Regions from separate parts of the Roseburia sp. 831b genome, predicted to be linked through region 4. Evidence: predicted binding sites of a transcription regulator. Region 4 holds the regulator's gene; each other region holds the start of a gene.
What was found. The regulator Rex, encoded in region 4, represses fermentation and respiration genes when NADH is low (regulators of the CRP and FNR family bind a similar motif). The targets are predictions, from matches to a motif close to ATTGTTAANTANTTAACAAT.

Region 1: BIV16_RS05855 (acyl-CoA carboxylase subunit beta) is a predicted target of Rex. The motif match lies at 1,840-1,859, and genes of this name have one in related genera.
Region 2: BIV16_RS06145 (iron-sulfur cluster assembly scaffold protein) is a predicted target of Rex. The motif match lies at 1,215-1,234, and genes of this name have one in related genera.
Region 3: BIV16_RS08970 (L-lactate dehydrogenase) is a predicted target of Rex. The motif match lies at 1,826-1,845, and genes of this name have one in related genera.

Annotation. Positions count from the first base shown of each region.
Region 1 covers NZ_CP135162.1:1,257,590-1,260,797, forward strand. Annotated here, with positions in the region: gene BIV16_RS05850 (OadG family transporter subunit) at 1-309, opposite strand, end outside; gene BIV16_RS05855 (acyl-CoA carboxylase subunit beta) at 323-1,759, opposite strand; gene BIV16_RS05860 (D-alanyl-D-alanine carboxypeptidase family protein) at 1,905-3,125, opposite strand; gene scpB (SMC-Scp complex subunit ScpB) at 3,201-3,208, opposite strand, start outside.
Region 2 covers NZ_CP135162.1:1,319,920-1,323,127, reverse strand. Annotated here, with positions in the region: gene BIV16_RS06150 (YARHG domain-containing protein) at 1-1,130, shown strand, start outside; gene BIV16_RS06145 (iron-sulfur cluster assembly scaffold protein) at 1,281-1,982, shown strand; gene BIV16_RS06140 (GGGtGRT protein) at 1,998-3,008, shown strand; gene BIV16_RS06135 (hypothetical protein) at 3,193-3,208, shown strand, end outside.
Region 3 covers NZ_CP135162.1:1,958,876-1,962,083, forward strand. Annotated here, with positions in the region: gene BIV16_RS08965 (pyridoxal-phosphate-dependent aminotransferase family protein) at 1-542, shown strand, start outside; gene BIV16_RS08970 (L-lactate dehydrogenase) at 604-1,566, opposite strand; gene BIV16_RS08975 (hypothetical protein) at 1,981-2,604, opposite strand; gene BIV16_RS08980 (GDSL-type esterase/lipase family protein) at 2,601-3,208, opposite strand, start outside.
Region 4 covers NZ_CP135162.1:1,113,461-1,116,668, forward strand. Annotated here, with positions in the region: gene BIV16_RS05125 (ABC transporter ATP-binding protein) at 1-923, shown strand, start outside; gene BIV16_RS05130 (redox-sensing transcriptional repressor Rex) at 1,055-1,699, shown strand; gene BIV16_RS05135 (bifunctional ADP-dependent NAD(P)H-hydrate dehydratase/NAD(P)H-hydrate epimerase) at 1,759-3,208, shown strand, end outside.

The DNA of each region.
Region 1 (3,208 bases), 140 kb from region 4:
CTCTGTCGAGAGTGTCTTGCCTGATTTGGTTACGGTAAACTCACCAAGTCCCTGATAAGCTCCGACGTCCTCTACCGATGTATCCCAGCCATCCACAAGTGCCACAATCGTGTCATCACCGTTTTCCCGGTAATAATTTTTCTCTTCATCAGAAAGCTGCATCAGCGCCTGAACCATTCCCTGTGATGTCTGTTCCAAATCAGAATAACTATATCCATTATAATCCACAGTTGTAGGATCCGTTCCACATGCTGAAAGTGCTAGCATAAAGAAGCACATTATCAGCACGAGCGATAATTTTTTCTTCATAAACTTCACCTTTCTATTTTGTTCCATGTTTCTTGTCTGGTCCGCTTACACATTTTGTATAAAGCATCTCAAATGCTGCGACAAGGTATTTTCTGGTATCAGCAGGCTCGATTATCAGGTCCACATAACCTCTTCTGGCTGCTGTTACAACATTTGACTGTAATTCTTCATATTCTTTTGCTTTCTCGTCAATCACATCCGCAGATGCATCTGCATACATGATTTTAGCTGCAAGCTTTGCATCCATCATGCCAACCTTTGTGTCTGCCCATGCATAAACCAGGTCAGATCCGATTGATTTTGAATTCATCATGACATAAGCACTTCCAAATGCATCCCCGATAATCAGATTTACCTTCGGACAGGTTGCTGCGGAAAATGCAGTTGTCATTCTTGCCAATGCCTTTGGCAATGTTTTTTCACTGCTCATGCATGCCTTGAATCCAACTATGTTTGTAAGTGAAAGAACCGGGATGTCAAATGCATCACAGAACTGAATAAACTCAGCCGCTTTGTTACATCCTTTTGCAGTAAGAACTGCTTTGAATTCTTCTGTCTTCTTTCCTTCTTCGTCGTAAACCTCTGTGCAGTTTGCAACGGCTCCAACGGTCATACCATTTAATTTCACAAAACCAGTTACCATGTTTTTCGCATAATCTGCTTTTGTCTCAAAGAAAGCATGTCCATCTGAAATCTCACTAAGGAGATATCTTGGGTCACCTTTCATCGCCTCCATGCTCTCGCATGCACGGTTCAAATCATCCACGCACTCATCTGTGTACACATCTCCTTCGTTGTTGCCAGGAAGAATACTTACCAGTTCCCGAATCTGTGCAATGATTTCATCCTCGGAACCGATTCCATCCAGGCATCCGGTATTCTCGCTCTGGAACGCTGCTGCGGATGAATCGCAGGTCTCGATTCTATTACCATCGATTGCATTTGGAGAATTGATAAACATTTTTGCTTTTGACTCCTCCATAAATGCAAAATCACACAATGCCGGAACGACTGCAAGTCCACCGCCACAGCTGCCAAATACAGCTGCAATCTGTGGCACAACCCCTTGTGCTGCAATCTCCTTGGCATAAATCTGTCCAAATCCGTCTAATGCATCGACGGATTCCTGCAGACGCATTCCTGCGCAGTCAATAAACCCAATCACAGGTGCCCCCATCTTCATTGCCATATCATAAACAGAGGCAATTTTCTTGGCATGCATTTCGCCAATGGTTCCGTTTAACACAGATGCATCCTGACTATAAAGGAAAACAAGATTTCCATCTACAAGTCCATGACCGATAATAACACCATCTGACGGTGTCTGTGTGTTTGCAAGGTTGAAATCTGTATTTCTTGCCGTAACAAGAGAACCGATTTCCATAAAGCTGTTCTCGTCGACTAACTTGGTAATACGCTGCATCGCCAAGCTATCTTTCATAGTACTCATTTTTTAGCCCTCCATCTATAAAAATTAATAAATTTCGCTATGTTAAATTGTATTACTTTTTGCTACATTTTTCAAGAATAATTGTTAATTTTTTCACGTATTTTACAAAAATTCTTAATTTCATTGTCAGTTCTATACAATTTACTTATTTTTCCAGATTTTTTAATGCCGCCTCTTTCAAAACCTGTTTGAAATACCACGCATAGTCCATCTTTCCTACATCCTTTGCAATTACAATCTCATCCTTTCGAAGGATTTCATCTCCAAGATGATAGGTGACTGTCCCGACAACGGTTCCTTTTTTAACGGGTGCCTGCAGCGATTTTTCCATCACGACTTCCCGCTCAACTGTTTCCCCCTTTTTTAATAAAAACGATTCCTGACCGTTTCCTTTTTGTATCATAAAATCTGCATATACACGCTCCCCTATCTTATCGCCCTTCCCGTCTGTGACCTCCATCTGCTCTAGCATATCGGCGGTTAACTCCTGTTCCTTTATCGATTGCTTTTCAAATGAATCCAGGCCGTACTGCATCAGCTTTTTCGTATCAGACCACTTGTATCCTTTGTTGTTTGGCCAGCCACATGCCAGCAAAGCAACAATCAGAGTCTTATCCCCCTGGCGCAGGGCACCTACATAACAATACCCGGCATTCCCGGTAAAACCAGTTTTCCCGGAAAGTGCCCCCTCCATCATCGTCAAAAACGCATTGTGATTGTTGCAGCAGTAATTCGCACGATTTTCAAGGTCACAAAACGTATGCTGCAGTGTCTGTGTAATATTTAAAAAATCTTCCGCTTTTGGGGACTGTGTGATACAATAGCGCATAATTTTGGCAAGGTCTTTTGCCGTCGTATGGTGGAACCCCTTTTCGTCCTTTGCATCCAGACCATTCGGTGTAATGAAGTATGAATTTTCGCATCCGATTTCCTGTGCTTTGTGGTTCATCATCTCTGCAAACCCTTCCACATTTCCCGCCGCATACTCCGCTAAAGCAACGGCGCAGTCATTAAAAGATTCCAACATTAATCCGTACAGTAAATCTTTCACCAAAAACTGCTGTCCCTTCTGCATCCCTAACCGCACCTTCGGCTGGGCGCACGCATAGTCCGATGCCATTGCGACACCATTCTGGTCGCAGTTTTCCAAAATGACAATACAGGTTAAAATCTTGGTTGTACTCGCATTCGCCATCTTATCCCCTGCATTTTTTTCATATAAAATTCTCCCGGAATCCGCATCCATGAGTACTGCAGACTTCGCATACAATTCCTGCTCCTTTGGTTCTTCCTGTGCCTTTACAATCATTGGATTTGAGAAAAAAAGTGCCAATATCAAAACAATTGCTGTGATTTTTTTCAACATACCCACACCTAACTGTGTTTTCCTTTATGTATATGTTTTTCTTTTTCCCATCATTCCATAGAAAAAAGCCGGATATTAAATAT
Region 2 (3,208 bases), 210 kb from region 4:
TTGCCTATGATGAAAATGATGCATCCAGCCAGAAAGAATATGAAGAGATGGCAGAAATGGTACCTCAGATTGTGGCAACAGTAAAAATCAGTGGCGACGGGGTACATACCAATGCAGACGAGTATGTGCTTCCACTCAGTGATAAAAAACCACTGACGAGTGAAATGTTAGACAACTTAAATGACAATGAGCTGATGATTGCCCGCAATGAGATTTACGCCAGACATGGAAGAACGTTCCAGAATGAGTATTTGCAAAGTTATTTCAATAAATGCAGCTGGTATCAGGGCACCACAATGCCGGAAGAATTCGATGAATCTGTTTTTTCTGCCATGGAAAAAGATAACCTGTCCATGCTGGAAGCAAAAGAAGAGGCATACGAGAGCGGACATCCATATCCGAAAAAATACGAATATGGAACGGTGATAGAAGAAGATTTAAACGCAGACGGCAATGTCGAGCAGATTTTTTGCAGCCTGATGGAACAAAAAGATGGCAGTTATGTGCCGATTGTGACCATCAATGGAAGAGCATTTGATATCAGCAAGGACTGTCAGCTGGTTTCTCCGGTTACAGACTGCTTTTATGTGACCGATATTACCGCCGCAGACGGAGAATTAGAACTTGCATTTTTGGACTACGGCCCAAGCTGTGACCCGGAAACATACTTTTTCCGTTTTGATGGTGACATGGAGTTTGTTGGAAGTGTGGATGGTTTTCCGTTCAAAGACCAGAATGATGGAATCAATGGTTTCGTAAATGATGGCCAGGTTATTGGAAGAATCCGTACCGATTTATTAGAAACAGCATATTTAAACGGTTACTGGCTGTTAAATGAAGAGACGCATGCGTTAGAATATCAGGAACAGGAAGAGTATGATTACATCTCAACAACCGCACATCAGCTCTATGAGAAATTGCCGGTTCGTGTGACGATGGATGAAAATGCACCTGAGGTTGTCATGCAAAAACAGGCAGAAGTATATTTCTTAAAATCTGATTTAAAGGAATGGATTCTTGTAAAAGGAAAAGATGGCACAAAAGGCTATATGCAGGTCAAGAATGGAAAAGTGGTAGAGCTTGGAAAATCAGCCAATAATGTTTTCTCAGACTTGAATTATTTTGATTAACGACGAAAAAGTAGAAAAGGAAACTGAAAAAATCGTCGAATTGGGGGTTTACTAATCCCAAAAAATATGCGAAAATGGTTGCAGTATGTTAAATGAATAACAAAGTTTAACAGATACATACATATTTATTTATGTGAAAGGAGTCTTATAATGATTTACACTAAGGAAGTCGAAAACATGTGTCCTGTAGCAAAGGGCGCAAAACATGAACCAGCTCCAATTCCAGAAGAAGGAAAATGGGTTCATTCTAAAAAAATTGAAGATATCTCAGGTTTTACACACGGTGTTGGCTGGTGTGCACCACAGCAGGGTGCCTGCAAGCTTTCATTAAACGTGAAAAACGGTGTGATTGAAGAAGCTTTAGTTGAGACAATCGGATGTTCCGGTATGACTCATTCTGCAGCTATGGCAGCAGAAATTTTACAGGGTAAAACAATCCTGGAAGCTTTAAATACAGACTTAGTTTGTGATGCTATCAACACAGCTATGAGAGAATTATTCTTACAGATCGTTTACGGTCGTACACAGAGTGCATTCTCTGATGACGGATTAGCAGTAGGTGCTGGTCTTGAAGATTTAGGTAAGGGACTTCGTTCTCAGGTTGGTACAATGTACGCAACAAAAGAAAAAGGTGTTCGTTACTTAGAGATGGCTGAAGGATACGTAACAGGTATTGCTCTTGATGAGAACAACGAAGTTATCGGATATCAGTTCGTTTCTCTTGGAAAAATGACTGACTTCATCAAAAAGGGTGATGATGCTAACACAGCTTGGGAGAAGGCTGCAGGATCTTATGGTCGTGTAACTCCAGAGCAGGGTGCTGTTAAGATCATCGATCCAAGACAGGAATAGGAAAGGAGAACGAAAATGGCTTTATTTGAATCATATGAAAGAAGAATTGACCAGATTAACGCTGTATTAAACAGCTATGGTATCAGCTCTATCGAAGAAGCTGAAAAAATTACAAAAGATGCTGGACTTGACGTTTACAATCAGGTAAAGAAAATCCAGCCTATCTGTTTCGAGAACGCTTGCTGGGCTTACACAGTAGGTGCTGCAATCGCAATCAAAAAAGGATGTACAAGAGCTGCTGATGCTGCCGCAGCAATCGGTGAAGGTCTTCAGGCATTCTGTATCCCAGGTTCTGTTGCTGACCACAGAAAAGTAGGTTTAGGACATGGTAACCTTGGTAAAATGTTATTAGAGGAAGAGACAGAATGTTTCTGTTTCTTAGCTGGACATGAGTCTTTCGCAGCTGCTGAAGGTGCTATCGGTATCGCTGAAAAAGCTAACAAAGTACGTCAGAAACCATTAAGAGTTATCTTAAACGGTTTAGGAAAAGATGCTGCACAGATTATCTCCCGTATCAATGGATTTACATTTGTAGAGACAAAATACGACTACAAAGAAGCTAAATTAAACGTAGTATACGAGAAAGCATACTCTGATGGACTTCGTGCAACTGTAAAATGTTACGGTGCTGATGATGTTCAGGAAGGTGTTGCAATCATGCATCATGAGAATGTAGGTGTATCTATCACAGGTAACTCTACAAACCCAACACGTTTCCAGCATCCAGTTGCAGGTACATACAAGAAAGAATGTATCGAGCAGGGTAAGAAATACTTCTCCGTAGCATCCGGTGGTGGTACAGGACGTACACTTCACCCAGATAACATGGCTGCAGGTCCTGCTTCCTATGGTATGACAGATACTATGGGACGTATGCACTCTGACGCGCAGTTTGCAGGTTCTTCTTCTGTACCAGCTCACGTAGAAATGATGGGACTTATCGGAATGGGTAATAACCCTATGGTAGGTGCTACTGTTGCCGTAGCTGTAAGCATCGAAGAGGCTCACAAAGCTGGTAAATTCTAAGATAAAACCTTGATTTTATAAGGGTTTAAGGACTTCTGGAAGTGTTCCGGAAGTCCTTTTTTCATATACAAAATCATTAAATTGTATAAGTATAAAATCGCCCAAAATATTGCTGAAATTGCCTTTTTATGGTAGTATATAAGTACTAGAAAAAGTTGCGGCAGCAACAGAGGGGAGACTGCCTATGCGAAACATAAAAA
Region 3 (3,208 bases), 850 kb from region 4:
GACTTACTTTTGTCACCATCAGTGAGGACGCCAAAGAAGCCATGAAAGCTCGGAAAACTCCAGTTGCATCCTTCTATGCCAACCTTTTGACATTCGAGGGATACTATGAGAAAAAATGGTTTCCATACACCATGCCAATCAGCGATATCTACGGACTTCGCGCAGCCTTTGATTTGATTGAAAACGATGTGACACATTTAGAACGTCACGCCAAAATCGGTGCCGCCACAAGAAAAGCAATTACATCCTGCGGCCTAAAGCTTCACTTGAAGAATGGATATTCGAACACGGTAACCGTCTTTGATGTCCCACCACAGACAACGGCTGATGATATTTTGCGCCTGATGCGTGAAGATCACAACATTTTAATTGCAGGCTCCTTTGATACCTTGGCTGGAAAAGTCATCCGAATCGGACATATGGGTGCGAACGCAAACAAAGCGGATATGGTGGAAACCCTACATGCACTGTATCAGGTACTTTGCAAACTGGGCGTTCCGGTAACCTGCGATCCTGCAGAGGTGTTCCTTGCGGAATTGTAAAAAAGCAAAAAAGAAGTTATCACATAGGACAATGTCCTGGTGATAACTTCTTTTTTACAAACTATAATGCCTGGTCAATCACACTGCGAAGTGTTTTCGCAGATTTCTGTAAACGTTCTGTCTCTTCCTCATCCATCTGGATTGGAACCATGGTTTCTACACCACGTGCCCCGATGACAGCCGGCATGGAAAGCATCACGTCATCGATTCCATATTCTCCGTGCATCATGTTCGATACCGGCATAATGGATTTCTCATCACGTACAATCGCCTCGCAGATTCTTCGAACTGCCATTGCGACACCGTAGTAGGTTGCTTTTTTCTTTTCAATGATTTCATATGCACTGTTCTTTACAGCTTCTGAAATCTTGTGTGTATTCTCCTCATGATTATAGTGTCCGCGCAATTCACACATCTTTGAAATCGGAACACCGGATACTGTTGCACTACTGAATACTGCAAGTTCGCTGTCTCCATGCTCTCCTACGATAAAAGCATGTACACTTCGGCTGTCTACCCCAAGGTGTTCTCCAAGTTCATATTTTAATCTTGCGGTATCTAATACGGTTCCGGAACCAAGCACACGGTTCTCCGGAAAACCAGACAGTTTTAAAGCTGTATAAGTTAAAATATCAACCGGGTTAGAGACAACTAACAGAATGCCTGCACATTTTCTTTTTGCTATCTCTGGAATGATTGACTTAAAAATCGAAATGTTTTTGGATACAAGGTCTAATCTTGTCTCCCCCGGTTTCTGTCCTGCACCGGCTGTGATGACAATGATGGATGCATCCGTAATATCGTCGTAAGTTCCTGCATAGATTTTCATTGGTCTTGCAAAAGGAACACCGTGGCTGATATCCATCGCCTCGCCCTTTGCACGTTCCTCATCTGCATCGATTAATACCATCTCGGAAAACAATCCACTCTGCATCAAGGCAAAAGCAGAAGATGAACCAACAAATCCACAACCAATAATTGCTACTTTTCTTAAATCTACTGTTCCTGTCTCATTTATTACCATATCATTCTCCATTCCTGCGCCGCTACTGCGCATCTTAAGTTTCTGCATATCCGCCTTTACACTTGCATCATATCGAACTTTTTGTTCCATTTCAAGCACTTCTACTCTATTCTTTCCAACTTGAGAAAAAATTATGAGTAAACATCGTTTCCTGTTTTAAATAAATTCATTCTATGGCGCCCTTTCCATGAACTTATTTCTATGAATTTCTTGGAAACTACCGTCATTATAAGGAACCTTTTTCCAATTTTCCGTAACATTCGTTACATTTTTAACAATCTGCAAAAATCCAGACTACTATGTGTCATTTTATTTCTACAAAGAACAGGACGTCAAAAGCCAGCCCACAAATTAGTTGTTGCCAAATTCCACAAAGGCGAGGCTATGTGTGAGGTGGTTTTTGACGCCCTGTTCCTACGGATGCATATACTTATAAAAGGAGTTTGTGATTTTCCCCTTATATACATAATAGTTGGCTACTGCATTTACACTCGATGAGGTGCGCTCTATCACATCGCCTTCCCTGGTATAGCTGCCGGCATCCTGTGTCTTATCTTCTCCGCTTCCCGACTCTTCGGTGTAAGTGCCATCAGCCGAAAAGGTAACGGTACTTACCATTCCATCGCTGCTTTCATAGGTGCAGACTGCATCAAATTTCTCATCCTGTGGCACTTCCCCATCATATAAAAAATCTGTTGCAATCAAATACTCTCCTTCTTTTGCATAAGAGTCTGACTCTTTTCCATCGCCCGTTTTCGTTGTCACCATTCCATCCGCATAAGAAAAGCTTCCCGTCTCAAGTGCGATGGCATCTTTATCTCCCCCAAGCAAAACCTGGTAGGTTCCTTCCTTTGCATCAAAGGAAAGGCAAAATGTCGTCGTGGTAATTTCGTCTGACTGGTTCATCCCCATTGCATACAGCCCGTCCACCTGGTCGGCTTTTCCTTTGTTTCCATAAGATACGAGAAGGACTCCCACCGCAATTCCAAGCACTGCTGCAAGGATTCCTCTCGTAAGTAATCCGGTATGTTTTTTCATGAATCTCTTCCTTCCTGTCTGATTCCCTTCGTCAGCAAAAAGTCATGCCAGATGCCATATTTTGAGCCGTACAGGTGCAGATTATCAAACGATAAATCTGCCTGTAAATCTCCATTTTCATCGCAGACCACATCGTTGACATCGATATAGAAAATGGTACGATTATCTGCCAATGCTGCAATTCTTTCATTCCGCTCGTTGATTCCGGTATTGTTAAAAATCGGATCCGAATTCGACTTTTCTCCGGTTACACGCATGATTCCCTGCACAAAAATAATTGCATCCGGCTGTAATTCACGGAACTTTTGAACGGTCTGTTCATAGCACTCCATAAAGCCATCTATCGTTCCGCGCCCCATCTCATTGATTCCAATCTGGAAATAAATTTTTCCAAAATGCTGTGTCGATAATGCAGTTTCCAATGTCACTTTCTGTCCATTTACTTCACAGAATGCATCATCCCACAAATCGTAGATGTTCATTCCGATTGTGGCATAAAATGTCGCATTGTCTATATTTCCATAATCACGCAATCCCACGGTTCTAGAATCCCCGATAAACACAGCATCATCGAAATAACTGTCATCCACCTGTTCGAATTCAC
Region 4 (3,208 bases):
TTTCAAAATCCTACCCGTCAAGACACCTGTTCTCCGATTTATCTTTTGAAATCAAGCGTGGGGAACGGGTAGCACTGATTGGAAATAACGGAACCGGAAAGACGACGATACTAAAGATTATCAACCAGTTAATCGAGGCAGATGCTGGAAGTGTTACACTAGGCTCAAATGTTTCCATCGGCTATTACGACCAGGAACATCAGGTCTTATCGCATGAGAAAACCATTTTTGAAGAGATATCAGACGATTATCCAAACCTTACCCAGACACAGATTCGAAATGTCTTAGCGGCATTTTTGTTTACGGAAGATGACGTGTTTAAGCGGATTGCGGATTTAAGTGGTGGTGAGCGAGGACGTGTCTCTTTGGCAAAATTAATGCTCTCGGATGCAAACTTTTTGATTTTGGATGAGCCGACTAACCATTTGGATATTACCTCAAAAGAAATTTTAGAGTCCGCATTAAATCAATATACCGGAACGGTATTTTTCGTCTCCCATGATCGTTATTTTATTAACAAAACAGCGACAAGAATCATCGAATTAACCGGGGAAACACTGGTCAATTACATTGGAAATTATGATTATTATCTGGAAAAAAGAGACGAGCTGACTGAGAAATTTGTAAAGAAACCAGAGGAAGCAGCGCAGACAGTTGAAAAAGACAGCGAGCAAAAAACGGACTGGAAGGCACAAAAGGCAAAGCAGGCACAAATCCGAAAAATTGAGAATGCGCTAAAGAAGGCGGAGGATGAGATTGCGTTCTTAGAGGGCGAGATTGAACAGATTGATACGGAGTGTGCAAAACCGGAAAATGCGACAAACTCTGCAAAGCTAGGAGAACTTACCACAAAGCAAAATCAGTACAGGGAACGTCTGGAAACCTTATATGAAGAATGGGAAAACCTGTCAATGCAATTATAAATGATAGATAGTTAAATTTTTGACACATTGACATCTTTTTCAGAAATCAGTATAATAATGTTATTCGTATAATCGTGTGAGAGGGTTATGGCACACGAATTTGCAGTTTAGAGAAAGGCATGTTTATATATATGGAAGAAAAAGAGATTTCACAGGCAGTTATTCGAAGAATGCCAAGATATTACCGTTACCTTGGTGAATTGTTAGATGATGGAGTGGAGCGTATTTCATCAAATGATTTGAGCAAAAGAATGAATGTGACAGCGTCACAGATCAGACAGGATTTAAATAACTTTGGTGGTTTTGGTCAGCAGGGTTATGGATACAATGTAAAGTACCTATACGAAGAGATTGGAAAGATTTTAGGACTGAACCAGCAGCATAATATCATTGTGATTGGTGCCGGTAATTTAGGTCAGGCGCTTGCTAATTACACCAAATTTTCCAAACTTGGGTTTATCATTACCGCATTATTTGATGTAAATCCAGCATTGGACGGTGTTACCGTTCGCGGAATTAAGGTTCACATGTTAAATGAACTGGAAGAGTTTTGCAAGAACAATAAAGTTGATATTGCAGCACTTACCATGCCAAAAGAAAAGGCAGATGCCATTGCAAATCGTCTTGTGGATTTGGGAATTCATGCAATCTGGAATTTCGCACATGTTGATCTTGAATTAATCGATAAAGATGTAGTTGTAGAGAACGTTCATTTATCAGACAGCTTAATGCAGTTATCCTACAATATTGTAAAGAACAAAAAAGAAAAGGAATAACCGACTTAGCGCTTTGCCATTGGTAAAGCGCTATTTTTGCTCTGGAATGGAGATGGAAGATGGAATATCTTGTAAATGCAGATGAAATGAAACAAATAGACCTTGCCACGACAGAACATTTTAAGGTGCCATCGATTGTTTTGATGGAACGTGCTGCACTTGAGACGGTGCGCGTCATGGAAGAGGAGGGGCTTGATACCAAAAGAACCCTTGTATTTTGTGGAACCGGAAATAACGGCGGTGACGGAGCAGCGGTTGCGAGACTGCTTTTTCAAAAGAAAAGGAAGGTCTGTGTGGTGCTGTTACAGGGAAAGCACGGTTATAGCGAATCCATGCAATTACAGCTTGAAATCCTAAAAGCGTATGGAATCCCGGTTTGCGAGAAAATACCGGATGATTTTTCACCGACCCTTATCGTGGATGCTTTGTTTGGTGTGGGATTGACAAGAGAGATTACCGGAGAAGCTGCGCACTTTATCGCTCAGATGAATCAGATGGAAGCAGTAAAGCTTTCGATTGATATTCCGTCCGGTGTGCAGGCAACAAATGGAAAAATATTAGGAACCTGTGTGCAGGCAGATGTAACGGTTACTTATGCCTATGCCAAGGTCGGAATGTATCTGTGGCCGGGAAGTGCTGCTTGTGGCAGGATTTTTGTACGGGAAATTGGAATCGATGCAAAAAGCTGGCGAAAGGTTCGTCCGTCGGTGGTTTCTTTGACGAAAGAAGACCTTTCGCTGCTGCCGGAAAGAAAGAAGCACTCGAACAAAGGCACTTACGGAAAAGTGCTTGTCATTGCCGGACAAAAGGACATGGCAGGTGCGGCTGTATTTGCAGTGACAGCGGCATACCGCATGGGATGTGGCCTGGTAAAAGTGATGACACCGGAAGCAAACCGGATGATTTTACAGGAAAAAGTGCCGGAAGCAGTGCTAAAAACTTACCCGGAGACAGGTTTTGATGAAACTACATTTGTAAATGAATTGCAGACGGTCGATGCAATTGTCTGTGGACCAGGACTTGGAACATCACAGGTGGCACAAAGAATCGTAGAACTTGTGTTAGCGAATGCGGCTGTGCCGGTTGTGCTCGATGCAGATGCCCTAAATATCCTCGTAGCAAAGCAGGAACTTTTAAAGCAGCACAAAGCGGAAGTGATTGTAACGCCACATCCGGGTGAGATGGGCAGACTCTGTCAGCAAAAAACGGCATTTGTAGAAGCAGACCGCCTTAAGACAGCTAGGCAGTTTGCAGAGGATTACCAGGTGATTTGCGTGTTAAAAGGAGAACATACCTTAACGGCAGTCCCGGAGGGTGCGATTTATTTAAACCGCAGTGGGAATCACGGAATGGCAACGGCTGGAAGCGGGGATGTCTTATCCGGTGTGATAGGTTCACTCCTTGCACAAAAAGTTCCGCCTTATCTTGCAGCACCACTTGGCGTATATCTTCACGGACTGGCAGGTGATGCCATGATAAAAGAAACAGGCTATGGCGGATTAATGGCAT